DNA from 4 places in the Levilactobacillus yonginensis genome. Region 1 is predicted to be linked to each of the others. Evidence: riboswitches for the same ligand, from Rfam matches in the RefSeq annotation. Region 1 holds a riboswitch; each other region holds the start of a gene.
The links. A riboswitch is a leader RNA that binds a small molecule or an ion and turns the genes downstream of it on or off. The one in region 1 is predicted to bind thiamine pyrophosphate.
Positions count from the first base shown of each region.

Region 2: linked by a shared signal. The riboswitch ahead of thiM (hydroxyethylthiazole kinase) and the one ahead of thiW (energy coupling factor transporter S component ThiW) in region 1 are both predicted to bind thiamine pyrophosphate.
Region 3: linked by a shared signal. The riboswitch ahead of AB3Y94_RS11155 (ECF transporter S component) and the one ahead of thiW (energy coupling factor transporter S component ThiW) in region 1 are both predicted to bind thiamine pyrophosphate.
Region 4: linked by a shared signal. The riboswitch ahead of AB3Y94_RS06390 (ABC transporter permease) and the one ahead of thiW (energy coupling factor transporter S component ThiW) in region 1 are both predicted to bind thiamine pyrophosphate.

Region 1 covers NZ_OZ061549.1:1,605,050-1,612,738, forward strand. Annotated here, with positions in the region: gene AB3Y94_RS07650 (ABC transporter ATP-binding protein) at 1-87, opposite strand, end outside; gene AB3Y94_RS07655 (FtsX-like permease family protein) at 93-1,154, opposite strand; gene AB3Y94_RS07660 (TetR/AcrR family transcriptional regulator) at 1,166-1,675, opposite strand; gene AB3Y94_RS07665 (MFS transporter) at 1,975-3,159, opposite strand; gene AB3Y94_RS07670 (hypothetical protein) at 3,280-3,744, shown strand; gene thiW (energy coupling factor transporter S component ThiW) at 3,784-4,293, opposite strand; TPP riboswitch at 4,371-4,468, opposite strand; gene AB3Y94_RS07680 (hypothetical protein) at 4,585-4,890, shown strand; gene AB3Y94_RS07685 (hypothetical protein) at 4,957-5,391, shown strand; gene AB3Y94_RS07690 (hypothetical protein) at 5,444-5,584, shown strand; gene AB3Y94_RS07695 (tyrosine-protein phosphatase) at 6,017-7,423, opposite strand.
Region 2 covers NZ_OZ061549.1:2,034,822-2,042,510, reverse strand. Annotated here, with positions in the region: gene AB3Y94_RS09570 (IS3 family transposase) at 1-406, shown strand, start outside; gene thiE (thiamine phosphate synthase) at 490-1,143, opposite strand; gene thiD (bifunctional hydroxymethylpyrimidine kinase/phosphomethylpyrimidine kinase) at 1,143-1,958, opposite strand; gene thiM (hydroxyethylthiazole kinase) at 1,981-2,769, opposite strand; TPP riboswitch at 3,182-3,286, opposite strand; gene AB3Y94_RS09550 (oxidoreductase) at 3,334-4,170, opposite strand; gene fetB (ABC transporter permease) at 4,182-4,949, opposite strand; gene AB3Y94_RS09540 (ATP-binding cassette domain-containing protein) at 4,946-5,599, opposite strand; gene rlmD (23S rRNA (uracil(1939)-C(5))-methyltransferase RlmD) at 6,546-7,689, shown strand, end outside.
Region 3 covers NZ_OZ061549.1:2,401,240-2,408,928, forward strand. Annotated here, with positions in the region: gene AB3Y94_RS11150 (ABC transporter ATP-binding protein) at 1-173, opposite strand, end outside; gene AB3Y94_RS11155 (ECF transporter S component) at 194-757, opposite strand; TPP riboswitch at 844-935, opposite strand; gene AB3Y94_RS11160 (D-alanyl-D-alanine carboxypeptidase family protein) at 1,158-2,327, shown strand; gene AB3Y94_RS11165 (serine hydrolase) at 2,669-3,838, shown strand; gene AB3Y94_RS11170 (chloramphenicol acetyltransferase) at 3,982-4,653, opposite strand; gene AB3Y94_RS11175 (GIY-YIG nuclease family protein) at 4,663-4,992, opposite strand; gene AB3Y94_RS11180 (DUF2087 domain-containing protein) at 4,995-5,738, opposite strand; gene AB3Y94_RS11185 (HAD-IIB family hydrolase) at 5,962-6,771, shown strand; gene AB3Y94_RS11190 (PTS transporter subunit EIIC) at 6,857-7,689, shown strand, end outside.
Region 4 covers NZ_OZ061549.1:1,314,863-1,322,551, reverse strand. Annotated here, with positions in the region: gene AB3Y94_RS06410 (MIP/aquaporin family protein) at 1-262, shown strand, start outside; gene AB3Y94_RS06405 (TatD family hydrolase) at 676-1,386, opposite strand; gene AB3Y94_RS06400 (ABC transporter ATP-binding protein) at 1,376-2,113, opposite strand; gene AB3Y94_RS06395 (ABC transporter substrate-binding protein) at 2,117-3,121, opposite strand; gene AB3Y94_RS06390 (ABC transporter permease) at 3,118-3,870, opposite strand; TPP riboswitch at 3,931-4,036, opposite strand; gene AB3Y94_RS06385 (MucBP domain-containing protein) at 4,448-6,538, shown strand; gene AB3Y94_RS06380 (KxYKxGKxW signal peptide domain-containing protein) at 7,075-7,689, shown strand, end outside.

The DNA of each region.
Region 1 (7,689 bases):
TTCAAAGTTAACGTCAGTCAGGACCTGAACCTCGTTGGTACCGTGACCAAAGGTTTTATTCACATTTTTCAAAGTTAACGTTGGCATCATTCTTAACCTCCAATCACGCTGACAGGGTCAACGTGCAAAATAATTCGGACGGGAATCAAAGCGCCAATCACCCCAGTCAACAGGATGCCACCAGTCACTCCCGCTAACAGTGGCACGTTAAAGGCCAATGGTACGCCGAACGGCAAGACTGATACGGTCAAAGCGGTTAACCCGGCCCCAATCAGCAAACCACCCACAACTAGCAACAAGGCCTGAGTGAGCGTCGTGGTGACCAGCACCTTCGCTGGAATCCCCTGTGCCCGCAGTACCGCATAGTTCGGCAGTTTCTGCATGGTTAAGATGTAGAGGAAGACGGCAATCACCACCATGGCAATAATCATGAGAAAACCGATCATGAAGCTAAACGTCATATTTTGAGCAGAGTAACCGGGTAATTTATTGATGAATTGGCTGAGACTCAGTGTCCGTAAACTACCGTCGGCCCCCTTAAAGGTCGATCGGTCAGAAACAATTCCCCCGGCTTGGTACGCGGGCATCACATGGCTCAACGCCCGCCAAGTTGGCAACGTTCCGTATACGACGGGGGCCACGCTGAGCTTGGCATTGTGGGTAAAGCCGACAATCTGATACTTCCCAGTCAGTGAATTCAGAGTTACCTTATCACCCAACCGATAACCATTATCCTTAAAACTATCATCCACTAAAATCTGATGATTGGTGGTCGGCTTATGACCAGCAACCGTCGTTAATCTATGGTAGATAAACTGATTGTCTTGAATCCCCAGGAACTGAGCCGATAATTTGGCCTGTCCCTTAGCCTTGGCCACCACCCCCGCTTGACCAACGTAGGCTTCATGCTTGGTCAGGCTCAACTTATCGGTCGTCTGTTTCGTGATCAATGACTGCGACAAGCTATCGTTGGCATCACTGTTGAGTGCAATCTTGCTCGCATTCCAGGTATCTAGCGCTTGCGTATTTTGCTGGGCAAGGCCATAGGCCAGACCGCTCAGTACAAATACCAGGTACGTGACTAGAACGATCATGCCAACGATTAAGCCGTACCGCAGCTTCTCGTGACGAATCTCTCTTAGTGCTAAAAACACAGGCGTCCCTCCTACTCTTCTAAATGTTGCAAAGCTTGGCGAAATCGGTCCAGCGCGGCATCCCGGTTAGCGGGAGCCAGCATGATTTCTTTAATCGTTGCGTGACTTAGCGTCATTGCCGCCCAATCCACCACTGGTAAGTCGACTGAGATCGGTGTCTCCGGCAAAAGACTTTCATTTTCTCCATAGTGTCGTCTAACCAGTTGATCGTACTGACTGCCACTAAAGTGATCCACAAACGCTGACACCGCTTGATAGTACGACTCTGCAGAAAATTGCGCCGTTCCCTGAGAACTGAAATCACGATGAATTTCCTGCATTGCTTGTCGGTACAAGGTTTGATAGGCATCCGTCAGGTCATCAAAATATTTATAGAAGGCGCCCCGGGCAATCCCCGCGGCCTTCACAATTCTTGCAACCTGCGCATCTGCTAGGCTGTGAGTGGAAAATTCCGTTAGCAAAGCCGCCATAATTCGTTTTTGTTTGTCTGATGATAAATTTTCAAATGTCGATGAGGGCACTGTTAAGACTCCTTTCAAGGCAGGTGACACCGTGTCACTATTGAGGAGATTATCACGAAAGTGACATTGTGTCAACTTTTAACTCAAAAGAAAAGAGTAAGCCAAAGGACAGTTAGTCAACCAGTCTTAACGTTGCTAGACGAATAATCCCGGTCTTGGGTTGTTTATCTAGCGGCGTTAAGCGGAGTTGACTACCTTTTGTCACACATGTTCAGAACGCAAAAAAGGTCTGAGACTTTTGTCCCAAACCTTTCTACTTCTTTTAAATTAAAATTGCTGAACGGGGCAGCCAAGGCCGCCTAATCCGTTGCCAACTTGTCAGGCTCATCAATAATCAAGTGGCTGAGTACCGCTAACATCAGGAAGACCACGGCAACGCCACAGACACCATTCCAGCCCGCGTGACTCCAAGCCCAGGTTGCCGTCAGCGTACCAATCGAACCACCCAAAAAGTAGCTGAACATGAAGACCGAATTATTCCGGCTACTTTCCTTACGATTCAAAGACTGCACAATTGCTTGGCAAGAAACCTGGCTAAACTGCGTTCCCAAGTCGAGCAACACAATTCCGACGATCAAGCCCAGTAACCAGTGACCAACCAACCAAAAGATTCCGAAAGCAACGCCGGAAAAAACCATCCCCAGGCCCACGGTCAATCGGGGCGAACGCTGATCAACCAGTGTTCCAATCATCGGTGCGGCAATTACTCCCGCAACCCCGAGTAGACCCAACAACCCGGCAACGTTACTGCCCAGATGGTACTGAGCCGCTAAGTAGAAAGCCAACGTTGACCAGAGCACGTTGGACATGCCAAAGAGACAGAAACCATTGATGGCGGCTCCACGTAAAGGCTTTTGGGTTGCAAATAACTTAGGCAACATCCGAATCACTGGCCAGTACCGTAGATTTTGGTGGCCCCGAGCATCATGTGGTAGCTGGTAGTGAACGATTGCCAAAAATACCAAGTCAATAGCTGCCGCCACTAAATAGATATTTTTCCACGGCATGACACTACCTAGGAGTCCGCTAAACGACCGTGACAATAGAATTCCGGTCAAGAGCCCACTCAAGACAATCCCTAACACCTTGCCCCGTTGTAAGGATGGTGCTAAGTAACCCGCGTACGGAATGATGATCTGTGGGGCGACCGATGTAATTCCCACTAAAGCGGTGGCAACTGCAAAGATGCCCGCGTTCGGCGACCAAAATGCTAAGAGTAAGGATAGAATTGAAAGCCCCATCATAAACTGAATCAGGTGATATCGGTTGAAAATGTCTCCCAACGGAACAATCAGTAACAGACCAAACGCATACCCTAACTGGGTCACCATGGCCAGCATCCCCACCACGGCCTTAGATAAATTAAAATCTGCCGCAATCAGGTTTTCAATCGGTTGAATAAAGTTTAAATTGGCAACAATGACCCCCGTCACCACTGCCATTAGTAAAATTGTCCTTCGTGACAACGTTGCTTGTTCTTTCACAGGAAAAACCTCCTGATGAAAGTTTAAGACTTTTTTCAAGAATTGAAAACCAGTAAATTGAGATTAAATGGCTTACAGCTAAAACATTTGCTATACTTGTCCCCATCGGAGGGGATTTATATGAATAAGTTTGTAACAAGTGTCGCTATCGCGGCGGGTCTACTTGGCAGTCTTGGTTGGGGAACCACGACTGCACAAGCCAAGTCAAAGTGGACAACTGGGACGCCAAAAGCCCTCAGGGGTTCTTGGACGCAACACCGGATCCATCACAGCGGCCACGACACCGAAGTTTCAACCAATGCTATGATCTTAACCAAGAAGTGGCTCTTCGTGATGACTAACTTTGGTGGTCACGATTATGGGGGCAATCACCTGGTCTATCGCCAGAGCCGCGGCGTTTATCGGCTACGGGCATATGACACTCTAGAAAAGTCTTGGTCTTACACCAAAGTCACCCGTGACGGAAAGAAACTCACCTTACAGAAATACGGAAAACGTAAGTCAGGACAGCATTTCAAGCATGTTTCTGGTAAGATCACGCACTTGAAATATGACGCTCGTACTAGTCATGCGTTATTAAAATAGAATCTAGAAATCACTTAGGCGCTGTTTTTGAGCGTCTTTTTATTTTCCCCGCAATTTCGTCAATTGAGGGGCAATCACGGTCGACCACATGCTCTTCAAGAGGACGTAACCCACTAACGCGCCCACCATTGCACTCATGAAAAAGCTCGGTAGGAACAGCCAAACTGCTCCCGTCGTTCCCATTAACCACGCGGCCACTGGGTAAGCCACCAAGGCCCCTAAGATTCCGGAGCCCACCATCTCTCCAAATAATCCCGCTACCAGTTTACCCGTCAACCGAAAGAGCCAGCCGCTGAGAAAGGCCCCAATCATACTTCCTGGGAAAGCCAGCACCGTTCCCGTACCCATAAGATTACGAATCAACGAAGTGAGAAAGGCCTGTGCAACGGCCCACCACGGTCCCAATAACACGCCTGATACTAGATTGATCAAGTGTTGCATGGGTGCTACCTTAGCAACCCCAATTGAAAATGAAAACAAACTGCCACCAATCACGCCTAATGCCACTAACATGGCCGTTAATGTCATGGGATAAACTTTCTTAGACATCTAACTCACTCCCCAGTTTTTTTACCCAAAAGGACCCCCGTTCTACTCACCGCAAAACGAGGGTCCTAGGGTTCTCCCCAATCAACCGCACACTTTCCTTCGCGAGCATTAACTCAACAGGTTCAAAGGGATTGGCATCTGCCATCTCAGCCGCTTGGCACCCCTAGTGTCATCTTAAGTTAAGCCCAACTATACCGGGTCTGGCTGGCCGAAGCAACTCATAATAATCTGTACCAATTCGCCCTTAAATTGGTTAGCTAAACTGGTATACTGACTTGGGAGGGGATTTGTATGAAGAAATTCAGTTTGACCCTGATGTTGGGAATTCTCAGCATCTGTTTAGGTGGCGTCACAACGGCTAAGGCAAGTAGCTATCAGTTAAACAGAAGTCATAACTTACCTTACACGCAGGTCTTTCACAACCGTAATGCAGCCACACACTATCTCTGGAACAACACGCACACCCGTAAATTACATAATCTACGTAACTATCCACATACAACTTGGCACGTCAATCGCGAAGCCTGGTTCAGCCACGGTACCACAACTGCCCACTACTATTACGTCGTTAGCGGTAACCACCGGGCAACCGGCTGAGTTTGGTGGGGCTACTTAAAAGACGGTAGCTATTACCGCGAAACGGTCAAGAATGACGGCCTAAAGTTGGCTTCACCCGTAAGTTTCAACGACCGCGGCCAATTTGACCGATTTATCTACCAACGACTCCAACACGACGGTTACCCACTGAATAATCAGCTAGCTATGATGGTCAATTATTATTCATCTGGCAATGACCGCCTCGCTGATTACACCGTCAAAGATGTCATCCAAACGCTCAAGCTGAAGAACTTGAACGCTCACAACTTGACGCTGATCAATCAGCCAACTGTTCACCACCTCAATCGGCTAGCTGATCCACAGCATGGCAAATTGTCTATTGAAACGACCGGTAAGGGGCAACTGGGAGTAGGCCTGGTTCGGACCATAGAAAAACAGCTGCGTGCCGCTAACGCCTCAGAATATGCCATTCGTACCAACCTGACTGGTAGCGCACAAGCTGGGACGCTCAAATTACAGTACATCCTGTTGATGCGCTAATGCTAATTAATGTACATTTTTTGAATGATCTGATTAGGAGGACATAGTGACAATGAAAAAATTGTTGATTGGATTCATGGCCGCCGCCATGGTGACAACTGGGTTTGCCACCATCCCAACAACGACCGCACAACGTTTAAGGGGAATAAACTTAAAATTAGAATTGTGGGTCACACCTACCACTGGCGCTTAACTGGTCTGAAGAAACACAGCAAAACCATCTACTACGGTCGCCTGCACTTCAACTGGAAAAAGTCCAATAAGGGCTCCAAGCTAGTTAAGATTAAAATTCAAAATAAGCAGAAGTTTGATATTATCCAGAAGCATTTCTTTAACCTACGCGGCAACTACACCGGAAACGAGAATTACGGCGCGATGATTTTTAAACGTTAACATCAAGCACTTTAAACCAACACACACGAGAGTGAGACAAAAGACGGTTAATCAATGAGCATTAACGTCGCTAGACGAATGATTCCAGTTCTGGGTTGTTTATCTAGCGGGGGTAAGCGGCGTTGACTGCCTTTTGACGCACGTATCGACCATGTATGTTCGAAACACAAAAAGGGATTGAGACTTTTGTCTTAACCCCTTTTGTCTATTCTACTTGATAGTCTGGAAAAATTTATTTATGCACTTTAACTACGTGTGCCTTCAAGATCCAAGCTGTATGCCCCTTGTGATCTTTCACTTGGTAGTAAGCGTACGTCTTACCTGAGATCTTCACGCGCTCAACCTTGGCTAATCGCCATTTCTTAGCAGAGTGCTTGGGGGTGTGACCCTTGCCAAAGACTTTAGATAGCAAGGCGTCCTTAAACCATTTTTTATTTGCTTTCAACTTGTACGTAAATTTCGTGTGCAGCTTCTTGGTTGAAAGAATTTTGACCTTCTTACCCTTTACCGGCTTGTCAGCTGCGCCACCATGAATAGGCTTGACTGGCGTTGGCTTAACTGGCGTTGCCGTTTCTGGCTGCTTATCTGGCTTAGCCGGCGTCACTGGCGCTGTTGGTGCTGGAGTAGGAGCCGGTGTTGGTTTAACCGCCGTCTTATCCACGTATGGCGTATTCTTGCCATCAGTTGAAATCAGATATTTCGCCTTCAATTGTTCTTGTTGGGCTGGCGTAAAGCCCAGAACGTCGTTGATGTACTTTTGAAGAGAACCATAGTTTTGTTCAATTTCACGGAAGTATTCTGAGATCCATTCGATTTTCACAGTCCGTCCCGTGTATTGTGAGAGCATGAAATCGTTAACCATCGTTTGCTTGTCCATCCCAAAGATCGACATCAACAGAACGGTCGCAATCCCCGTCCGATCTTTCCCTGAAGTACAGTGGTACAGGAACGCGCCGCCTTCATTCTTCAAGACCATGTTCAAGAATTGACGGTAACCCATAACCGCTGGGTAGCCAAATTCTAAGCGTTGAACGTAGAAGGCACCGTCGCCTTGGCCATCAGCGTAGGCGTGCGCACCCAGCACTGATAAATTGATGTTGGGGGCACCAGGAATAACCTTATCCGTCCCCTTGCCTGAAGCTTGACCAGGCGTTCTAAAATCAACAACTTGCTTGACCCGGTACTTGTCCGTAAACAGCTTAATATCGTCTTCATCCAAGTTACTCAAGGCATCGGAACGTAACAAGCTGTTTGGCTTAATTTGCCACTTACCATCGGCCGTCTGATAGCCACCAATGTCACGCGTGTTTTTAGTCTTATGGAAGGTAATTAGGTGTTGCTTAAGGTCAGCTTCCTTAGATTGGTCGGATAATAAATACCTACCCAGTGATTCAGTTGGAATAGGGTTGATTGGTTTTGGCTTAGGCTTAGCCGGCGTTGTAACCGGTGGCGTCACTGGCTTACCAGTATCAGTCCCCGTAGCTGGCTTGTCTTTGTCACCAGGCTTAGGTGTCGTTTGTTCCGTTGGTTGGCCAGCAGTATTGGCATCAGCAGCGGCAACAACGCTTGGGACGCCCGCTCCCATTAATGATAGTGTGACCCCGGCTAGGCTAAGGGTCTTGACAATTGAGCTTTGCATTATATTCTCCCCGCTTATAGTTATTATTAGTGTTCAGCGCTTATCACAAGAATTGATATTAGCAAGGGATTGTGTTGTATTTGCAAACGTTCTGTACACGATTGGTAAAGACCATTACGATAATCTTTATGCAACCGCCGACAGGAACCGTTGTCACTAGCTTTAGTCTAAATCCAAATTAGCCAATCTTTTAAAAAAGTTGCGGACAAACTAGCGTACACCTCCAAACATCGAGTAATTTCTGAGTATTTTAAATATTTGTTATA
Region 2 (7,689 bases), 430 kb from region 1:
GGACCTTTACGGACGGGTCTTGATTGCCTCTAACTTAAGTAAAACAGAAACAGCAGATGCCGAAATCGAAGTATTTCGGCGGGCTTTTGAGTACGCTGGTGACGTCAATCCGGTAGTTCATACTGACCGCGGATCGGCTTATACGTCCAAACAATTCAATAACTTTCTGGTCCCCTACGAAGTCACACGCAGTATGTCACGACCGGGTACGCCTTGCGATAACGCGCCAATGGAACGTTGGTGGAATGAGTTCAAGACGCATTGGATGGATCGTCATCCAATGCCCAAAACCTACGAAGAATTTGAAGCGCTGGTAAAGGAAGGAATCCACTACTTCAATCACCTAGATCGCTCACCAGCAAGAAACGACCTCACCCCGGTAGAATACCGGAGTGAGGCCGCTTAGAGACAACATAAAATTATATTATTTCATATGACAACTTGACAGGGACTAGTACACCCCGTCACTGCGCTGTTTTTTACTTATATTTAACGGTGAAATGCTTGGCGCATCGCGGCCACATCGCTGGCTGGCGACGTGCTCCGCGTCAACAACGTGATAACCGCTACACCGGCCGCACCAGTAGCGGCAACGGCGGCTAACGAATCAACCCTAATCCCGCCAATGGCCACGATTGGCACGTTCGCCTGAGCCACCAATTTCTGCAGCCCAGCCACGCCAATGACCGGATCAGCGTCGTCCTTGGACGTGGTTGGGAAAATCGGACCACTGCCTAAGTAATCCACGCCGGTCAACTGGTTCGCCGCAGCCACTTCAGCTGCCGTCGAGCAGGACAGGCCCACAAACATATTTTGCCCGGAGACTTCCTGAATCACCTGCTGAATCTTTTGGTCGCTCTGCCCCACGTGAATGCCATCAGCGTGCAAGGCTAACGCCATGTCCACGTCGTCGTCCACGATAAACGGAACGCTGGCCGCGTGACACTGGTCGCGCAAATCCTTTCCCAACGCTAATCGCTGGTCGGGGGTCAATTGACTGTTGCCCTTATCACGGAACTGAAACGCCGTGATACCGGCAGTTAACATGGTTGCTAAGACTTCCCGCAAGTCCTGATTGGGAACATCCTGACTACCCGCGACAAAGTAGGCCCGCAACAGGCCTGGTTCAAACGTAACTGACATTATTCGGCACCTCCCTGGCTATAAGCCCAATGATTCAACGGACCGTGGCCGTTACCAACGGCAATTGGATTGGCAATTGCCGCCGTGACAAAATCCTTACCAATACGAATGGCTGATTCAAAGTCTTGGCCCTTCGCCAATTCAGCCGTGATGCACGACGACAGCGTGTCGCCAGTCCCGTGCGTCCGAACCGTGGCTACCCGGGGCGCCGTCAGCCAAAATGATCGACCGTCTGCCAGTAAGACAAAGTCACTGGCCTGGTCTGGCGTCGCCTCGTGACCACCTTTGATGACCACGTTTTTCGCTCCCATATTTTGCAAGGCAACCGCCGCATCTTCCATGGCTTGGTTGTCCTGAATGGTTTTTCCGGTCAGGCGTTCCGTTTCCGGCAGATTAGGCGTTAACACGTCCGCCAGCGGCAACAGTTCATCGCGCACCGTTGCCACGGCATCATCGGCCAGCAACGCCGCACCGCCCTTAGCAATCATCACGGGATCGACCGTCAAGGGTCCAAAGTCATAGCGTTTCAAATTTTCCACAACGCCGTGCACGTGCGCAGCGTCCGCTAACATCCCCGTCTTGCAGGCGCGGATCTTCAAATCAGCCGCCAGCGAAGCGAACTGTTCATCCACCAGCTTCTGCGGTAACGCCATGAAGTCCTGGACCCCCAACGTATTCTGCGCGGTCACGGCAACGATCACAGCGGTGCCGAAGACTTGCCGTTCCTGCATCGTCTTCAGGTCAGCCATCACACCGGCACCACCACCACTGTCGGTCCCCGCAATCGTTAACGTTTGTGGAAACTCATTTGCCATAATAACTCATCCCTTCTGATTCTTACTCGTAGGCTGCAATTGCTGAAATATCTGCAACCGTTGTCCTCTGTAAAGCATCTAATAATTTCACGATAAAACTTCCAGCACCCACGTCTGGCGACTGTTTGACTACTAATTGGCCAATCGCCGCAAAGACCAGGCAGGCCGTCTGTGCTGCTTCAAAACTGTCTTCTTCAATGGCACAGAACGCCGCCACAATACTGGATAACATATCGCCAGAGCCGACGTGGACCTGGAACAACGGCGTACCGTTCAAGACCTTGGTCGTGCGGGTCCCATCGGTAATAATATCGGTCGGCCCGGATAAAATGACCACGCAGCCCTGCTTCTTAGCACAGGCCTGCGCAATGGTCACCAGGTCACCGCTACCTTCGCCGGCATCAATGCCTTTCGCCTGCCAATCAACGTCGGCCAACGCCGCAATCTCACCGGCATTCCCGCGAATGACATCCGGGTGAAAGTCGGCCAGTAAGCCCGTGGTGATGCGTTTCCGGTAATGAACGGCCCCCACCGCTACCGGATCGACCACCAACGGCCGTTTCTGCTGGTTTGCCAAGCGCCCCACCGTCCGAATTTGTTCGACCTGGGTCTGCGTAAACGCCCCCAGGTTCAGGCAAACGGCACTGGCCAAGCCAACCATTTCCTCGGCCTCACCCACTTCTTCGGACATGATCGGCGACGCGCCCAACGCGTTGATACCGTTAGCCACGTCTTGAACTGTGACGAAGTTGGAGATGTTAAAAACGATTGGATTCTGCTTCCGAAGCTCATTCAACAAGTCTACTTTCATAATGGTGAATCCCCCTATAGATTTTTCCAGAGTGAACCGGTCACAGTGAGACTGCGGCGGAACGATGAATCGTACCAATCTGATCACAGGTGCACGACCAGATTGTCGTTGGTTACAACAGCCCAGTCACACTAGCGCTGGCGACGCTTTACTTTAAACGCAACCGTAGCCGAAGGCTGGCAGGGTGGGTGCTCGCTGTGTCGACGGTGTTACTTGGTGGTTTACCAAGTTACAGCGTGGGACGAGCTGGGAGACCCGCGGGTTGGGCGGGGCTACCAGTCGAGGAAAAAGACCGCTCTTCGGCTTTTTCCGGTCCCCACAGCGGTCGCCCGCCCTGCCAGCCGGAGGCGACCAATTTACCAACGAGACAAAGCGGGCCGCCAGCTCACGCGTGTGAACCGGCGGCCCGCTGTTCGGTGCCACGACACGTTCCCTCCGCAAGTCTGAACTTGACAGGTTCTAAGGGATCGCGGTCACCCGCGTCTCAGCCCAATCGTGGACACCCCTAGTGTTCTGGTTGATTTAAGTATAACAGGTTTCTGATTAACAGCAACGACACTCGGGTTAGTGGGTAATTCGTTGTGCCGCTTCACCAACCACCCGCCACATCCGGTCGATCATCTTGTCGGACATAAATGGTTTCAAGTAGAGTAACTGGCTACCAGAACCCGCATGGTAACGGGTCTTCGGGCGCCGAGACAACGCTGCTCTGTCGGCCAACCGCGCGATGACCTGGGGCTTGCTGGAGAACTGTTTGACCGCCGCCAGAATCGCCGCTGCGCGGTCCGCCGTTGGTTGGTACGGGCCCTTAGCAGAGGTTTCCTGCAAATGTTTCGTGGCAATGTCGGCCCACTCGGAGCGAATGGCCCCGGGTTCGATGACGACAGTATGGATGCCCAGTGGTTCCAGCTCCAAGCGTAACGCGTCAGAGAGGCCTTCTAAGGCAAACTTGGAAGCAACGTACCAACTAGCCAGCGGTTGGGCTATTTTGCCGTCAACCGAGGTAATATTGATGATCCGACCAGCGTGTTGTTGCCGCATCATCGGCAGCACCGACTGAATCAACCGGGCCGCCCCAAATAAGTTCACATCGAATTGATCTTGCGCCTGTTCCAGGGGTACATCCTCTAACGCCCCCATCAGGCCGTAGCCAGCGTTGTTGACCAGGATATCCACCCGACCAGTCTCACTGACAATGCGGTCGACAACGTGTTCCACACTGGTAGCGTCCGTGACATCTAACGGCAGTGTGGTAATCCCCAGGTCGTCCAAATCGTTCATCCGACTGACCCGCCGCGCCCCGGCGTAGACGATGACCCCGTTGCGGTGCAGACTGCGAGCAATGGCGTTACCGATTCCAGATGACGCACCAGTGACTAATGCAACTTTTCGTTGTGACATATGATTACCTCCTAATTTGACGGAATGACCAACTGTTTACGTTTATTATAGAATCCCCGGTATGCCAGGTAACAGGCCAAAACCGATCCGATACTGGTGGCTGACATCAACATGAAGACTACCATGATCTGATACTTGATAGCGTGTACCGGGTCAACTCCAGCGAAAATCAGGCCGGACATCATCCCCGGCAGACTCACGATTCCCATGGTCTTGGCGGAGTCAATCGTCGGCTGCATCCCCGTCTTAATGGAATCCCGCACGATGTCGCGTGACGCGTCCTTCAAGTCGGCGCCCAACGCCAATTTTTCCGTGACCGCCTGTCGCTCCAACCGGAACTGCGAGTTGAGGTTGCGGTAACACAGACCAATGGCGACCATTGAGTTTGACGCAATCATCCCGGAAATGGGGATCATCTGCGACGGAATGAATTTGATAGCGCCGGACCACATCAGTACGCCCAGCGTCACGGCCGTGCTGGCCAGAATGGCGCCAATCGAAATTGGTAGTGCGTGTGGAATCCCATTGCTGCGCTGTTTAGCATTATAGCTGGCGTTAAAAATAATGATTAAAATCAGCGTGCTGGTCAGCCACACGTTATCAACTTTGAAGACGTACTTCAACAGATACCCGACGATAAAGAGCTGCACGATGGCCCGCACCACGCCGATGATCATGTCACGGTCGATGCCTAATTTTTCTTTCCAACCGATGATGAGGGCGATGACCACCAGGCCCAGCGCCAGCATCAACGACTGATTATTGACTGCTAAATTCATTGGGCACCTCCCGCCACGATGCGGCCGTTCTCGACCATCACTAACCGTTGCGCGTCGTCGATTTCTGACTGGTCGTGGGTGATGGCAATAATCGTGAGCTTATCTTCCCGATTGAAGTGCCGGATCATCTGCCAGACAAACGACTTATTTTCTGCGTCCAGCCCAGCCGTCACCTCATCCAAAATCAAGACTTCTGGATAGATCATGACGTTACGAAGAAGCGCGACCCGTTGCCGCTGACCCCCGGAAAGGTCGATCACCGGTTTATCCAGGTCACTGGCCGCTAAACCAACGTATTCCAGGGCATCGATGGCCCGCTGCTGGTCAAACGGTAGCTGCCGAATCTGGTACGGAAAACTCAGATTATCCCGCACCGTTTGTCCAAACAAAGTCGGCTGCTGCACGCTGTAGGAAACGCGCCGCCGATACGCGATCGGGTCGTAGCTTTCGATGGGCTGCCCGTCAAACGTCAGCTCCCCCGCGGTCTTGCTTAAAAGTGAGGCAATGATTCGCACCAGGGTCGACTTCCCCCCGCCGGATGGACCGGCGATGGTGACCCACTCCTGTGCCTCGATGTCGAGGTCGATGCCGTTCAGAATCTGTTCGTCACCCGAACGGTAGCTGACCCCTTTCAATGAAATCAAACTCAATTATGTTGCCTCCTCTGATTTTCCTTGATTACTTTGGTGTTTTATTGGCCGCCTCCGGCCGCCAGGGGTGGTACCCGCTGTGGAGACCGCCTGCGGCCTGAGGGGCGGTCCTCCGGCTCGACTTGAAACCACGCCAAGCCCGCGCGTTTTCAAGCTCGTCCCGTGGTCTAACCTCGGAAAATTCACCGAGCTAAGACCACCGACACAGCTGCCACCACCCCTGTCGCCCTCCGGCTACGTTAGTGATTCATGGCAGCAGTGGCGCAGCTCCGTAGCCAACCTATCCTGCTATGTGGTTGCAAAGGTCTCACCAATCAAGGCCATTTGACCCCACCACGCCAATCGTTTGGGAACCAAGCTGGTGAATGGCCAGTGTCAGCCGAGAGGTCGCAGCAGATAGGCTCAGGCGCCTCGTTATTCTTAGTGCCAGTGGTTTTCTGGCAGTTAGAATAAGACCAAGTTTTAAGACTCACGGGTTGGGTGAGGCTTAAAATTGTGTCGGCACCGTTCCAGCCCATCTGCTGCGACCGGCAAGGCGCCAACCACCACATCAAACGTTTGGAACCCAAGCTAGTATGTGGTCAGTGTCAGCCGAGAGGTCGGTAGATATGGGTTCAGGCGCGTCGTTATTCTTAGCTAGCGAATGGGTTTCCCGCTGGCTTAGAATAAGGCCAAGCTTGGAGACTCGTGGGTTGCGAGGCTTCAAGTTGTGTCGGCACCGTTCCAGCCCATATCTACCGACCGGTAAGGCGCCAACCACCACCAAATCAGCTAGATACCAATATTGTACCCAAATCGACGGGTCTTGCCTATGGAAACGGCTCCATTTTTAGGAAAAACGCCCCAACCCCCAGGAAGCGACAAAGTTTGTTATACTATTCAAGACCGTAACTGTTCGGTAGCAATTGAAGACACTTAACTAATGCGTTATAAAATAGGAGAAAATATGGCAAATTTTGATTCACGGAATCACCGCGGCACCTACAGTGACCGCAACGACCGGCACGAACACAGCGACCGGCGGAACCACTTTGACCGGAACGACCGGGGCCACAACGGCTTTCGGCGCAATGACAACCAACACGACCGCGGATTTAACGACCGCCAACGGGAAGCCCGGGAAAACCCAGGCGTCCAGGTCGAAGTTGGTCAACGTTTCCCACTGACCATCAAGCGAATGGGTATCAACGGCGAGGGTATCGGCTATTACAAGCGGATGGCCGTTTTTGTTCCCGGCGCCCTGACCGATGAAGAAGCCGTGGTTGAAGTCACCAGCGTGGCGACCCGCTTTCTCCGAGCTAAAGTTCACCGCATCCGTAAGGCCAGCCCTCACCGGGTCGATCCCCGTGACAGCTACGCCGACGAAGTGGGTGGCTTTGAGCTAGAACACTTAGACTACCCAGAACAATTGAAATTTAAACGTGACATCGTGGCACAGTCCCTGGAACGTTACCAACCAGAAGGTTACCGGCACTATGATCTGCGGCCAACGCTGGGGATGGCTGACCCTTATGGTTATCGGAATAAGGCTCAGTTCCAAGTCCGCCGCAACGCCGAGGGCCAGATTGAAGCTGGTTTATACGCCGAACGCAGCCACGACTTGGTTGACTTAGCCACCTGTTCCGTCCAAATGCCCGTCACCATGACGGTTATGCGGGCCGTCGTTGCCATGTTACAGGACCTGGACATGCCGATCTACGATGAAGAAGCCGGTTCCGGAATCGTTAAGACACTGGTCGTTCGGGCCGCTGCCAACACCGATGACGTGCAACTCGTCTTCATCACCAACTCACAAAAACTCCCCCGCAAGCGGGAACTGTTGGAACGCATTGCGAAGGAATTGCCACAGGTAACCTCCGTTATGCAAAACGTCAATCCCGGCAAGACATCACTGGTCTGGGGCGACGACACCCGCCATTTAGCTGGCGAAGAAACCATTACCGAAAAGCTCGACGGGTTGGCCTTCAAGCTATCCGCCCGGGCCTTTCTCCAACTGAACCCTGCCCAAATGGAGGTTCTGTATGCTGAAGCTAAGAAAGCCCTCAACCTCCAACCTGGCGAATCCGTGGTCGACGCCTACTCCGGTATCG
Region 3 (7,689 bases), 800 kb from region 1:
GGTAATGGCATGAGACCCGCAATTAAATTTAAAAGGGTTGACTTGCCACCACCCGAAACCCCAGTCAGCAGTGAGAATTTTCCTGCTGGAAAGGTGACGGTCAGATCATCCAGCACCGGATGCGTCCGTTTGGGATAGGTAAAAGTCAGTGAATCAATCGTGACAGTAGCCAAACAAATTCCTCCAATAACAATTAGTGCGCAGTACTAGGTAAAACGTGGGCGCGAACTAACAGGTTTGCAATCAACTTGGTGAGAATACCACCAAAGAAGAAAATTGAGAGTAGCCGGACAACGAAGAGGAGTGCCATGAAGCCTAAATGATAGGATGCGTAGCCGTTCTTGATCATGTCCCAGCCAAAGGTGACGATGGCGGTGGTCAGTGAACTAAGAGCTAGTGTGAACCAGCCGTAATGTTTGTAACCAGTGAAGGCAAAGCCTAGTTCGGAACCAATTCCTTGAAGTGCGCCGGAAATCAAGGTGCTAGCTCCCCAGATACCACCGAAAAACATTTCGACGACGGCCCCCAGAAATTCACCTAATGTGGCAGAGCCTGGGATCCGGATGATAAACCCAGCCAGTGGACCGGCCATGACCCAAATACCGAGGAGCAGTTCATTGGCTAGGGGCTGTAATCCAGCGGGAGCGAGTGCCGCTGCCAGAACGGTGTAGAGTGGTCCGGTGACGAAGAAGATAGTCCCCATAAAGATTGCTAAGATAGTGACAAAAATAATATCGCGAACGTGCCAGCCTTTCATGATATGTAACCTCCTAAAAAGTGTACGCTGGGGCACCTTTTAGCTAAAAAAATCCCCACTAAGTTTCATTAGTGGGGGTCATTGAATAGCTTTATGGTACGCGTTCCCTTCGCTGGTACTAACCAGATCAGGTTCAATGGGTTTGTTCTCAGCCGCGATGGCACCCCAGTCGTATTTGAATGACTTAAGCGTAACCAATTTATCCGTGAATTGCAACCATTCGTCGCAACAACCCGGTCTAGGCCATTAGTGGTTCAAAGCTAAAAAAGTTCTTTACAAAAACATTACGGGATAAACAAGGCGGTTACAAAGCGTTAGAGTCTCTGTTCCTTCAACTAGAATAGTGCTAATGTAATAGTTAGTTGCATTAATTATTTTAAGAACGGAAAGGACCAATGACATGACAAGTTTACATATTCGACGGGGCATGGTCGTGCTACTAGCCGCCATCACAGTTGGTGGGGTCGTCAGTCAGGAAGTACCTGCTGACGCCGCTGGTTATCAGACGGTTTCAACCAAGAAAATTAAGAAGATGGCTTACCACAAGAAGAGCAGTAAAGGGGCCATCTTTAACAAGAAACACACCAAGAAGGTCAGCAACTTGAAGGCCCATCCCAACACGACTTGGTACGCCACCAAGCAAGCGACGTTGAAGCATGGGAAGACCAAGGGAATTTACCTTTACGTGAACAACAACAAGAAGACCGTCAAAGGTTGGGTTTGGCACAGCTATTTAAAAAAGGGGAAGGCCCCATTTGTTTTAAATAAGGCGAAGGCTGCGGTAGCCATGGACGCCAAGACGGGTAAAGTCGTTTGGTCTAAGCACGCTAACACGGCCCGGCCGATTGCGTCCGTCTCCAAGATTATGACGCTGTACCTGACTTTGAAAAAAGTCGATGGCAAGAACAGCAATTGGAACAAGAAGATTAAGATTAAGAGTAAGGGCCTCGTTCGGATGAGTAGGACTTCTGCGTATGGTGGCTTTCACTTTAAGCTGAATCACAGCTACACGGTCAAGCAACTCTACGACGCAGCCTTCCTGGATTCTTCGAACAATTCTGCGATTGCTTTAGGCCAATGGGTGGCTGGTAGTAATGGTAAGTTCATCAAGAAGATGAACGCTCAGGCTAAAGCTTGGAAGCTGGGTCACGCCCACTTTGTTTCCGCTTCAGGCTTGGAAAATAGTGACCTTCGTCAATTTGGGTATAAATATGGTTCCGCCAATGCCAACAAGGTTTCTGCTAAGGACGTTGCCTTGATGGCCCGCCACTTGATGACGGACTTCCCTCGCGTTCTGAAGGACGGCAAAGTTGGTTCCAAGCGGGTCAATGGTCAACTCTGCTACAACTACAACAATATGTTGAAGGGTCGGAAGTACTACCAAGCTTCACTGAAGGTTGATGGGCTGAAGACCGGGTACACCCCATTGGCTGGTTACTGCTTTGTCGGGACTGGTCAGAAATCTGGCAAGCACCGGGTCATTACGGTGGTTCTGCATGATGAAAACGAGTTTTCCGAAACGCGTTCACTGATGAATCACGTGTATGGTTTCAGAAGCATGGCTAACTAAACGGCGAATAAGCCAATTAGTGAGTGTTTTAGCACCCGGTTCAGTAGGCTAAGCTTGCCAACGAAATAGAATTCTAAAAATTTACCTATAATTCAAAAAAATTCGCATCAACCACAGTGACGGTTGATGCGAATTTTTGATTAAAATGACTGACAATCAGTTGGGAAGTTTGAGTTGCTAAGCGAAGTAATTAGTTCAGTCTCTGACCGGTGGATTACGAAAAAGTTACGACCCCAACAAGCAGATTACAAAATGGCTCAAGTGCTTGTTTGACAGGTCTTGCTTGTGCTAAGCTGGCCCTTGGATAATTGACACGATTATAATCGGAAAGAGGAATAGTTATGGGAATGTCTAAGTTTAAAGGGGCCGTTTTGGCCGTGTTGTTCACGGTGGCCCTGGGTGGGGCCGTAGCCACGGGGACAACGGCACATGCCGCTACATATACCACGGTTTCCACGACCAACGTGACGAAAGCTGCTTATCACAAGAAGAGTACCGCGGGGGCCATTTATAATAAGGCACACAATCGTCGGATCGCCACGATGAAGGGCTATCCGAACACGACTTGGTACGTGACGCAACACGCGACGTTGAAGCACGCAAATTCCAAGGGAATTTACTACTACGTTCAGAACAAGGCTGGGTCCGTTAAGGGCTGGATCTGGCACGGATACCTGACTAAGGGGAAAGCACCATTTGGCTTGAAGTACGCTAAGAATGCCATCGCCATGGACTATACGACGGGGAAGGCTGTTTGGTCAAAGAGTGCTAATACTGCGCGGCCAATTGCTTCCGTCTCAAAGCTAATGACGTTATACCTAGTTCTCCAAAAAGTCGATGGTAGTTCCAGTAAGTGGAATGAAGTCGTTGATACCAGTAGCAAGGGCTTGATTTCCATGAGTCAAAGTTCGTCGTGTGGCGGGTTCCTGTTCAAGACCGGTCATAAATACACGGTTAAGGACCTTTACGACGCAGCACTATTGGATTCGTCAAACAATGCCGCTATCGCACTGGGGCAATGGGTGGCCGGTTCTAACGCGAAGTTCATTCAACAAATGAACGCGCAAGCTAAGACTTGGAATTTGGATAAGGCCAGCTTTGTATCAGCCTCAGGTTTGGAAAACAGTGACTTAAAGGTCTTTGGCTACGCGTACGGGAGTGCGAACGCCAACATGGTTTCGGCCAAGGATGTGGCCTTGATTGCGCGCCACTTGATTCAGGACTATCCACGAATCTTGACTGACGGTTCCGTTGGGTCTAAAACGGTGGATGGCCAATTGACCTACAACTACAACAACCTGTTAAAGGGGCGGAAGTACTATCAAGCTGCCCTCAAGGTTGATGGGTTGAAGACAGGATACACGCCATTGGCTGGTTACTGTTTCGTTGGGACTGGTCAAAAGACCGGTAAGCACCGGGTCATCACGGTCGTTCTGCACGATGAGAACGAGTTCACGGAGACCCGTTCATTGATGAATCAGGCGTACAGTTACAGCAGCATGTCAGACTAATTTTAAGTCGATAATGCTTTACTATTCTTGGTTTGATAACAGTTTTCGAACTTTCAACCTTTAGCTATATATGTTTAGAACGCAAAAAGGAGTTGAGACAAAAGTCTCAACTCTTTTTTATGTTCTAGTTTAGTTTGAAGTAATTAGTCAGTCGTTAACCAAGCCTCAGGTTGGGCCATGGCAGCCCGTAAATCTTGATAGAACTGGCTGACATGATAGCCATCGGCAACGGCATGGTGAATGGTAAATGAGAGCGGCATAGTGGTCTTACCGCCTTTCGTCGTATATTGCCCAGCCTGGATGACCGGGAAGTACGTATTGAGTGGCGTGAATGGTAGCGGCGTGTAACTGGTGAAGTCCAGCCAGGGAATACTACCGATCATGTAGAGGTTAGCGCTTTGGGGTGCTTTGGGCATGGGCGTGTGTTGGGACCCCAAGCGCTTAAGGTCCTGTAAGTAGTCTTGATAAAATTGGGAAAAGTTTGGGCTGTATGCCGTCCAGAGGCTAGAAATACTGTGGTCATCTTCATGCAGGACACTGTATGAGGGATGGACGACGTCGAATTCAACCAGTTGATCGTCGACCATGCCGACGCGAAATTCTGGATGGCGCGTCAGCACCTGGCTAACTAGAAAAAGGTAGGCGGCGTTGAACTTGACTTCGTGACGATGAGCCCAGTCTAAAGTTGCTGTGATATCAATCGTGGCGTTGACGGTGAAACCGGTGGGCATCATTTTAGTAAAGTAATAGAAATACTCGCGGCGCGGCCAAGTTGTTTGGTCGATTGGGTGGTAGTTGGTATTAATGGTTGTCATGAAAACTCCTTATTTTTGGTTATAGGCAGGCTGACATTTAGCGAGCCAAGTTTGTTTGAGGTCCTTGAGTGTTTGTCTGAGATTCGTCACCTCGGTGGTTTCCTCTTCCCACAGGACTTCGTAGGTGAAGGCAGACTCGCCAAAGGTGTTCCAGTCGGCTTGCAGCGGACTGGTCCGGTAGAAATTTTTATTGAGGTTGAGGCGATAATATCCCCAACGATTATGCGTGTTGGCAACGGTGTCGATGAAGGTTTTACCATTCTTGGTGTTTTTGATTTGAATGACGCCGTACTTGGTCGGGGTCGCTTTGTATTGTCGAATGCGTTCTTTTTTGTCCATGATTACTCCTTAAAAGTGAGGCGCCAATAGTCCTGACCATCCGCGGTCCGTGCCAGAAATCCGTAGTCGATAAGGTAGCGGCGTAACCGGACATAGTCGTCAAAGATTGGGACTAACAGGTCGTTCATGGTGCGCTCAGTAAAATGCTGGGTCGTTGGAATTTCTAAGCTCACCCGCTTTAATACCGCTAAGATGGCCTTGTGTTGCTTAGGCCAGCGTTTGAGCCGCAACTTATCGCCAGGATCGAAATACTTTTGAAGGATCTGATGATAGTCACGCTGTGTAATAGCAATGAGGCCGTTAGCTTGGGTTGCTGGTGGCAGTGCGATGGGGGTATCTCGTTCAGGGTTATTGAAGACTTGATTATAAATAGCGAGGTAGAGCTTGGCCTGCTTGGCCTTTTCGCGGAACGTAAATTTTTGGTGACGAATGGTGGCGGCTGCCACATGGTTGTCCTGAGCAATTGTGGCATCCTTGACACCTTGACTAAATGCAACGAGTAAATCACGTTGCTTGGTGGTCAACGTGTTGTATTTGGATGACGATTGAATGAGTTGGTTGATGGCGTCCGGATGGGCTGATTGAATATGGTGATTGATCATTTCAGCGGCCGGGTAAAAGGCATCGTGTAGGTGGAAGACCTGATCTTGTTGAAAGTCTTGACCACAATAATTGCAAATATAAGCGGTAGCAGTGGTGTGCCACCCCTGTTCAATTTCAGATAGTGTTAATGTTGCGAGATCCATAGGTATCCCTCCAATAGCCATAATCATACAAATGTTTATTGAATCTGTCAATACAATCTACAAAAGTGGCCAAAATAATTACAATTCCGATGGAAATCATGCTGCCGTTGGTTGGCCCAAGGGGTTAGGTTAGTATGATTTTATTTGTAAGCGGCCTGCCTTGCTTGGTTTCGATGGGCCAGGTATGATTGGGTCATGTTATTTTGACGGAGGGGTTGAGTAGATGCTACCAAGACTGATTGCCACGGACTTAGACGGGACCTTTTTAGATGCAAATGGGGTGTATGATCGTCAGCAATTTGATGCCATGTTGGGTGAAATGACCGCGCGTGGTAGCCGATTTGTTGTGACGACTGGTGACCCCCTGGACCATGTTCAAGAGCTCTTTGCCCCGTTGCGGAACCGGGCACAGCTAACCTACGTGGTTGAGGATGGCGCCTTGATCACCACCGCCAGTGGTAGTCAGCTTCAGATGACGACCTTACCCCAGTTACATTGGCAGTCGGCCGTCTCTTGGCTGGAAACGACGCCCATTATGGCGGGCTGCTTCATCATTGCTTGCGGTGCGGAGCGGGCATATACGACGTTGCCGGCCGACAGCCAGCGGTTTGCAGAGTCCCGCGAATTTTATCCCAGTCTGACTTCGGTGGCAGATTTAACGACAGTGAGCGCGGCTATTTTGAAGCTTGATATTACGTGGCTGAGGACGGACGTCGTGGCGCAAGTTGCAGCGTTTAATGCACGTTTTGCCGGCGAATTAGTCGGTGTTAGTAGTGGCTTGGGGGGGATGAACGTCTCACTCCCCCAGGTTAGTAAGGCCGCAGGATTGGCCTTTCTTGGCCAACAATGGGGCATCACGCCAGCAGAAATGGCTGCTTTTGGCGATTCTGGAAATGACTTGACCATGTTACAGCTGGTGGGTCAGGGATTCGCAGTGGCTAACGCTGCACCGGAACTGGCAACACAGCCGCATTTGAAGGGAACAAATGAGCAGGGCGCGGTCATGGCGCAGATTGCTGAATGGCTAGTTTGAGTGGCTAGTTTCCGTATCAAATAAAAGTTGGCGCCCTGAGCCACGGGTAGGGGGTACACTCGCTGGGAGTAGGGGGCGAGTAGCGATGACGGATAGGATAGCACAACTGGGGATGAGGCTGGTCAATGGTGAGGTGCGTTTTTACCGTAACCGCCAGATCAGTGCCATTCGCCAAGCGTTACGGTTGATATTCCCCATTATTTTATTGGGGAGTCTGGCGGATTTCTTGGAGCAGTCCTGGTTACGAACGGATGGCTATTACTATCAAACACTGCACGTGGCGCGGTGGCTGTTTCAAGTGAAAATTCTACGGCAGTATTTGCGATTGATCAGCGCGGGTACCCTGGGATTGGCCGGAATCTTAATGGCATTTGCGGTGAGCTTTTACCTGGTGGTACCAGTGACCCAGCACATGACGGATCGCCTGATGGCCGGAACGATTGCCGTGATTAGTCTGAAATTTTTTAACGTGACTCGGACCTCAGTTCTGGGTGGTCACACGATCAAATGGGTGGCGACTGACCTGGGGATTCAGGGAATTCTAGTCGGTATTTTGGTGGGAGTACTCGTGGGCAATGGCTACCGTTGGGCACTCGGTCATCGTTCACCAGACTTGGAACAGATTCCAAGTACGCTGGTCATCACCTGCACTTGGTTAGTTGTGATGGCAGCTTTAGGTTTGCTTTGGGTCAGCACACAGACGGTTAGTCTCAATTCTGCTTTTGCCAGCATCATTCGGTGGCCGTTTCGCTTGCCCCATTTCATTCTGGGCTTGCTGGGATATTGCGTTTTAAATGGGGCCTTTGAGTGGTTGGGAGTTCTAGGGCCGTTGTCAGCAAGCAGCGGGCAATCAATTGAATCTGCCCAGAATTTAGCAGCCGTGTTGGCACATCATGGCTGGCAGTTGCCGCATCCGCT
Region 4 (7,689 bases), 290 kb from region 1:
TATTCTCTTAAATCTGGGGGACTTCACCCAAGGTTTGAAACCGTTCATCGTCGGGGCTCTAATCATGGTTATCGGGATGGGCCTAGGGACGACCACTGGGTTCGCCATCAACCCCGCCCGGGACTGGGGACCACGGTTGGCTTACTCCATTTTACCCGTCCCTAACCGGGGGGCGACTGAGTGGAATTACGCTTGGGTCCCAATGTTTGGGCCGCTCATCGGTGGGTTGCTCGCCGCTGGATTGGAATTCCTTTTAAAATAGTCTTTGATTTGACCGCCTTGCCGGTCGCAGTAGATGGGCTGGAACGGTGCCGACACAACTTTAAGCTTGAAAAGCGTGAGTCTTAAAGCTTGGTCTTCTAAGCCGTAAACGGCTAAGAAGAATGAGGCGTCTGAGCCCATCTGCTTAAGATGGCTATCGACTTCAAAAGAAATGTCGGCTTAAAATTACTTAACAGTTTGCTTAGTATTGGTTTGAACCTAGCGCCAACCGATTCTGGGGAACCGTTGGTAGATTAACACAAATTGTGCATCATTTGAAAATGAGTCAATATAAAAGTGGTCCCAGTAATCAGTTATTGATTACTGGGACCACTTTTTTTGAGCTGCTGGATTGAGGAAAGCCGTGTGACATCGATATCCGTGTAGCCGGAGGTGGCAATTCTTCAATGATCACTAAGCCAGAAACGCCTCTAAATTCCGATAAACCTGTGCTTCCAGTTCGTCCGAAGCCATTCCCCGTAATGCTGCCACGGCCCGGATGCTCCGATGCAACACGTGGGGGTAGTCGGCCACGGTAGCCTTATCGTCGCCCGCCCAACGGATGGCCTCCAGACCATCCGTCTCAATTAAAATTCGGTTCAGCGGGACGTCCTGCGCTAATTGTGCCACGGCGGGGTCAGTCAGCACATCTACACCAATCGTGAAGAAACAATCCAAGCGGATGTAGTCACGTTGATACTCCTTCGTGGCGTACCAGTGGACCATATAGCGATTGGGATACTTTTGAATGGTTTTGAGAACCGCTCGCTCGCACCCCTTCGTGTGCAGGATGACGGGCTTGCGGTGGTCATGTGCAAATTGGAGCTGGGCTTCAAAGACACGCGACTGGTCCAGTAGGTTGACGTCTGTCCAAACGTTGTCTAAGCCAATTTCGCCGACCACGGCAGTTTTCTCCAGGTAGGGAGTGACTTCCGGCCAGCGAAAGTCTGTGGCCTGCCAGGGGTGAATACCGAAGCTCAAGTGTTGATTAGCGCCGGTGAGTAATGTATTGTGGTCCCACTCAGTGGGGGACTGACAGTTGATGATCGTTAAAATCTGGTCTTGTTGCTGCAGGTTAGCCAGTTCCCGGCTTCCAGCCAGATGGCAGTGGGCATCACTTAACATCGGAATCCTCCAGTAAGAGTTGGTAGATTTCGGTCTTCAGTGGCGCCTGAGTAGCCAACCACTCCCGGTCACGAGTCGCAGGGGTCAGTGAAATGTCCTGAACAACGTGCGCCGGTCGGGCTGACAAGACTAAAATTCGGTCGGACAAGTAGATGGCTTCCTCGATATCATGCGTTACTAATACCGTCGTTCGTTTCAAGGCCGTTGGTAGGCTGAGTAGCCAGTCCTGCATCAGTCCACGAGTCATGGCGTCTAAGGCCCCAAACGGCTCATCTAGGAGTAGGTAGTTGGCCGGATTCATCATGGTTCGTAGTAAGGCGACCCGCTGCCGCATCCCACCAGAGAGCTGACGGGGCAAGAAGTGGCGGTAGTCGACCAACCCAAAGAGGGTTAGCAGGTCCGTCACGTGGTCCTGATCCACGGTTTGATGGTTGATCCGTTGGTAGAGCGTAATGTTCTGGTCCACGTTCAGCCACGGTAACAACATATCCTCCTGTGGAAGGTAACTAAACGTGGTGTTCAGTCCGGTAATGGGTTGACCGTCGACCACCACTGACCCAGTCGAAATGGGTAACAGTCCGGTCAGAATCTTCAGTAGGGTCGATTTACCGGCACCACTGGGTGCAATCAAGGACACAAAACTGCCCGCATTGATAGTGGCCGTGACGTCATTTAGAATCTCCAAGTCATCTAGTGTTAGGCCGACGTGTTCCAGTGTGATCGCCATAGGCTAACCTCCGACGTATTGGTTGGTGTACAGCGTGCTGGCTGGGATGGTCTTCTTGATCAGACCATATTCCTTCATAAAGCCGGTGTAGTTGTTCCAGACTTTGCTATCCATTTGCCCCCATTTGCTAGCGTCATCCGTGTAGTTCTTAGACAGGAAGGCTTGGGATTCCTCAAGAAACTTCAGGTCGTAATCCTTGGCATATTTGTGGAGAATCTTGGCATCGGCCTTAGGGTGCGCCATAGCGTCCTGGTACCCCTTCTTTGTGGCTTTCATGAAAGCTTTGACCAACTTAGGATCTTTATTCAGCTGAGTGTTGTTGGTAATGATGACGGGCGTGTAGTAGTCTAAGCGCTGGTCTAATTGACGGAGGGGCATGTAGTTGATCTTGATGCCGTCGTCCTTAGCCCGAATAACGTCCCAACCTTGGAACCACCATTGGATGTCGTTCTTCTTCCCAAGACTCTTAGGACCATCACCAGTGGCACCGACGATCTTCAAGGATTTTGGATTAACCTTAGCTTCGCTCATAACGGCCTTCAATACGGCCTCCTCACTGGGTGTCTGCCAACCGGCGTAGGTCTTGCCGACAAAGTCTTTAGGCGAGGTAATACCGCTAGACTTCTTGGAGACGAAGCCAGAGGTGTTGTGCTTGATGACCGTTCCGATAGCCTTGACGGGGATGTTCTTGCCGTCCGCGTGGGCATAGGTTACATCTTCTTGATAGCTGACCCCAAATTGGGCCTTGTTGGCGCCGACCATGCCGACACTGGTGGCGTTGTCGCCTGGTTCGATGATTTTGACGTTTAGTCCAGCATCCTTGAAGTAACCCTTATCTTTAGCCACGTAGAGTCCCGTATGGTTGGTGTTGGGAACGTAGTCAAGGACGATTGAGACGTCGGTCAACTTTTTAGCGGATTTGGTGTCAGACGATGAGCTCTTGGAGTTGCCACAGGCGGTCAGTGAGAGCAGAACCGGAACTAGTAGCCAAAGTTTAGATAATTTCATGATGATCTCCCTTGGATTAATGTTTTATAATATAATTTTTGCAAACTACGCGTTGCTATGTTGAGTCCCAAACTTAAAACGATAACGCAAAAAATTGCGGCGAAGACCTTGTCAATTTGATAACCATTCTTCACCCGAATCATGTAATATCCCAGCCCGGCCTCAGCGCTGAGCCATTCCCCGATGATGGCACCGCTCACACAGTAGGTAGCGGCAATTCGTAAGCCAGCGAAGAAGCCCTGCATGCCTTGCGGAATCTTCAGGATGCGATAGACTTGCCAATCCTTGGCGCCTATGGTTTGGAGGAATCGAATCTGTTCCTTAGAGACTTTTCCCAGCGCCTCCGAGAAGGAAACGATGATGGGAAAGTAGCTCATCAACACGACCAGGATGACCTTAGGGGCCATGCCGAAGCCAAACCAGAGGCTCAGCAGTGGTCCCAGAACCATGACTGGCAGTGTCTGTGAGATAACGAGTAGGGGGTAGAAGGATTGGTAAAGTAACTGCCAGCGGTCCATGACGAGCGCGGTCCCAAAAGCTAACAGACAGGCAATGAGTAGTCCAATCAGTGATTCGTGGAGCGTGACCCAGGAATTTGCCAGTAGGCCAGAAGCGTCGGCCACCAGTGCTTGGATGACCGCCACGGGACTGGGCAAAATGAAGGCCGGGGTCTTAAGTAACGTGACCGCCACTTGCCAGACCGTTAGGAGCAAGACCAGGCTACCTAACGGGTATAGCTTACGTTTCATAAATAACCTCCTTTACAAAATAAAAAGCTTCATCTCAGGGGAAGTCGCCGCCGCAAGATGAAGTATCCGTGCGTTTCTCCCTACGCCAGTGTTAACTGACAGGTTCGATGGGTCAAAGTTCACAACTTACTCTCGTGCCGTATGACGGTATCCCCAGAAACTTTTTTAAGTTGGACATAGTGTAGCATGGGAATAGGGGTGGGACAACCTAATTTACTTATAATTAAGCGAATCGTTCGAGAAATGACCAAACAAACCTTTTCGGACCGGTGTTTACCAAATTTGAAATTGTGTAACATAGGAAATGATTGAAAAGTCAATTGACGACATTAAATATAAAAAATAGTTATAAAGACTGTCAAATCAACAAATTAATCAATGGAATAGATTTGCGGACAACTGGTTTATAGTGGCTACAACAGCATTAATCATTCACTATATACTAGCTTTATGGTGAGGAACCAGTTATAATGGGGGTGAATCAAAACAACCGGTATTTTTACTAGGGCATCACTAAATTTTACAACTGGATGTAGCGCAATATGCCAACCGAATGAGGAGGATTATCGTGCGTAAAATGAACGACACACCCACGACTTGGACGTTGACGAAACAGGGGCGCAGCTGGGTCTGGGCCACCGTGGTTACTGCGGGACTAGTCGTTGCTGTAACTGACAACCAGACTGCACAGGCAGACACAGCAGTGGCTACGAGCACTGACACGGCGGTCACAACGCCTTCACGGCACTTACAAGCAGATTCTGTGACGCTGAATTCATCAGCTACGGAGCAGACAGAGACGACTGAAGAAGAACCGGTTGTGACTGATTCGGTCGAAAATGAAAACGCTAACATAAATGAGCCAATCACCGAAGAAGCACCAGCCGCCGCGACTGATCAGGAGGTCGCTCAACCGATTTCTACGCCAGAAAAGTCTCCGGGTGGACAGGAAACGGCAGTCCCCATTTCTGCTGAAGGTCCAGCACCGGCCACCGTCAAGCAGGGGGCTGATCCATCTATTAAGGCTGTGAAATTGGTTAAGGCTCAGGTGGCCAAAGCGGCACCCGTTAAGCTGAATCACCAGGCAAAGGTGTCGTCAATTGATGAATGGATGCCAAACCAAATTCTCCAGCAAGCTATTTTAACTGCGTTACGTGGTCAGAATCCGGGCCAAACCTGGGGTAGCGTTGCTGATATCACGCAAGATGACCTGCTGTTATTGACGACGCTCAGTATTCAAGGAAAAGTTAACACGTATATCGACGGAAAAACAGAATTTTCCTTAGAGGGCCTGCAGTACGCTACCAACCTGACCCGCTTGAGTCTCGGCAGTAGTTTGGACCAGAATCCGGGCTACTACTACGGGGATGTGGTCGACCTGACGCCACTGGCTAAGCTGAACAAGCTAACTTACTTGGATCTGCAACATAACCGGATTGAAGACGTGACTCCGCTAGCTGGACTGACGAACGTGAAGACCCTTTTGATGGCGTTTAACCACGTTCAGGATTTTTCACCATTGAAAGGGAACCGCTATACGACATTTCACGCTGGCAGTCAATTTGTGAAATTGAATCCAGTCAACGTTGATACTGATTTACGAGAGGGCCATTTAAAAATTTCGTTTACCACGATCGATGGCAAAGTCATTCAAATTGCTGCGACGTCTATTGTGGGAGAACCCGTTTCTTTCACCAATAACGAATTGTACTACCGTATCTATAATACGGGGGGGACCGCGACGAGTGATGGTCAGGGTGGGCTGTACTTCACCAAGATTCCTGATCAAAAACCTGGTGGGACCACTTACCCCGGCGTCAACGTGATTCCAATGGATGAGTATTACTTTATGACGGGAAATGCTTCAGGTAGCGACTCCTATGGAAGCTATCAATTCGCTGTGGTCCAGCCTTATGTGCTTGCGGATAAAGCGGCGGCCGTGACGGTGCATTACCAGGATGAAGCGGGCAAGGATTTGGCAGACGCCGTGACACTACCGGCCGGTATGGTGGGCGACGACTACGTGACTGAGGCCCAGACAATCAAGGGATATACGTTGTTGAAGACCCCGGAAAATGCGGTCGGCAAATACGGTGATACCGCTATTGACGTTTACTATGTCTATAAGAAGGATGGCGGTGGAACAGTGACGCCACCCGTGGTGACCCCGGTGGCGGATACCAACGTGACCGTCCATTATCAGTTGGCTAACGGCCAATCGATCGCGGCGGATAAAGTTTTGACCGGCCAACCTGGAACGACTTACACGACTGAAGCTTTAGAAGTAGAGGGGTATCAGTTAGTTTCAACGCCGGCCAATGCCAGTGGCACGTTCGGTGACGAAGATATCAGTGTGACCTATATCTATGCAGCTGTTGAGACTGGTGGCGATGGAGATGAGGGGACGACTGATCCAGATGTTGATGATCCAGACGTGGACTTACCAGGACCAGAAGAGCCGGGTAAGCCGGCGACACCTGGTGGGAGCGGCACTACGACCGGTGGTCAGGGGGCAACTGTGACCGCTGAACCACTTGCGACGGTCGGTCAAACGGCAACGTCGACAGTTTTACCTCAGACGGATGAACAATCAACATCACCATGGTGGGGCGTGGCTTTACTGCTCACCTTGGGGGGCTGGCTAGGTTTCCGCCGGCGCACGAAATAAGCGGGTGGGCAAACTGAACCAGTAAATGACTCAAAATAGGAATTGTGTGATTAGAGTGACCTTGTCAGTTGAGACAAGGTCACTTTTTCGTTATAGTATAAACCATTATTTAGCTGCTTTGACGGTCGCCGGAAAAGCAACTAAAGTTGTTGGCTAAATGAGTAGGTGCCGCCGTAAAGTCAGATAAGATTTTCGCGTTGACATAGTTGCCAAAATTCGTAAAACGGTTTGATACGACATCCTTAAGCTCCTCGCTTACCAAGGCGTTTAGCTGGCTCGCTCGGAGAGACTAAAGTTACTTGGTAAGGTCGTGGAACCAACCAAATAAATAGTTATAATCATTTACAATTTCTATTGATATTTATCACAGACGCGTTACAATGGGGTCGTAAAGAAATTTATCCACTTTATCAAATGTGTGGCAAACTAGGGATGCCCACAATCGTCAATCACAAAAATATAAAGTGGCTATGATCGGTTTGATGTATGCGCTTACTAGGGTGCGATACAGGACTTCACACAGAGGAGGAACTACCATGTTACAAAAAGTTGAGGGAGTATCCAAAGAACACTACAAGAGTTACAAGGCAGGCAAACGCTGGGTTTACGCCTGCATCACCGTTTTGGCTTTAGGGATGGGCCTGGCCAGTGTTAGTGTGGCCCAGGCGGACACGCCCGACGCCGATGTTGTGCAGAGCAGCGTTGTAAAGCAGGATGCGGGTTCCGCTGTTAAGCCAGCTGGTGTGGTTAATGATCAAGCTCAAGACCAGACGGCTGGAGATGCAAGTGGCGATAAAGACCAGCAACAGGAACCACAAGCACCAGTTGCGCCAGTCAAAGACCAGACATCTAAAGAGAAAACACCAGCTGCCCCTGAAAATCAGCCAGGACAAGTTCAAAATGTAGACCAAAAAGATAGTCAGGAATCGGTTGTCAAGGATGAACCAAAAGCAACCGAGAAACCTGTCCAGAATGATAATCAGCAAGCGCCAAAGCTAATGAGTGCACCAGCATCTAAATTAGCAGTTGATCGGTCTAACTTAGCCAAAGTTGCTAAGCCCAGCATTGATGGTGTAGACGCTTCCGTATGGATGCCAAGTCAAACAATGCGGACTTGGGTGGAAAACAATGTCCAGAAGTCTGCACCGTGG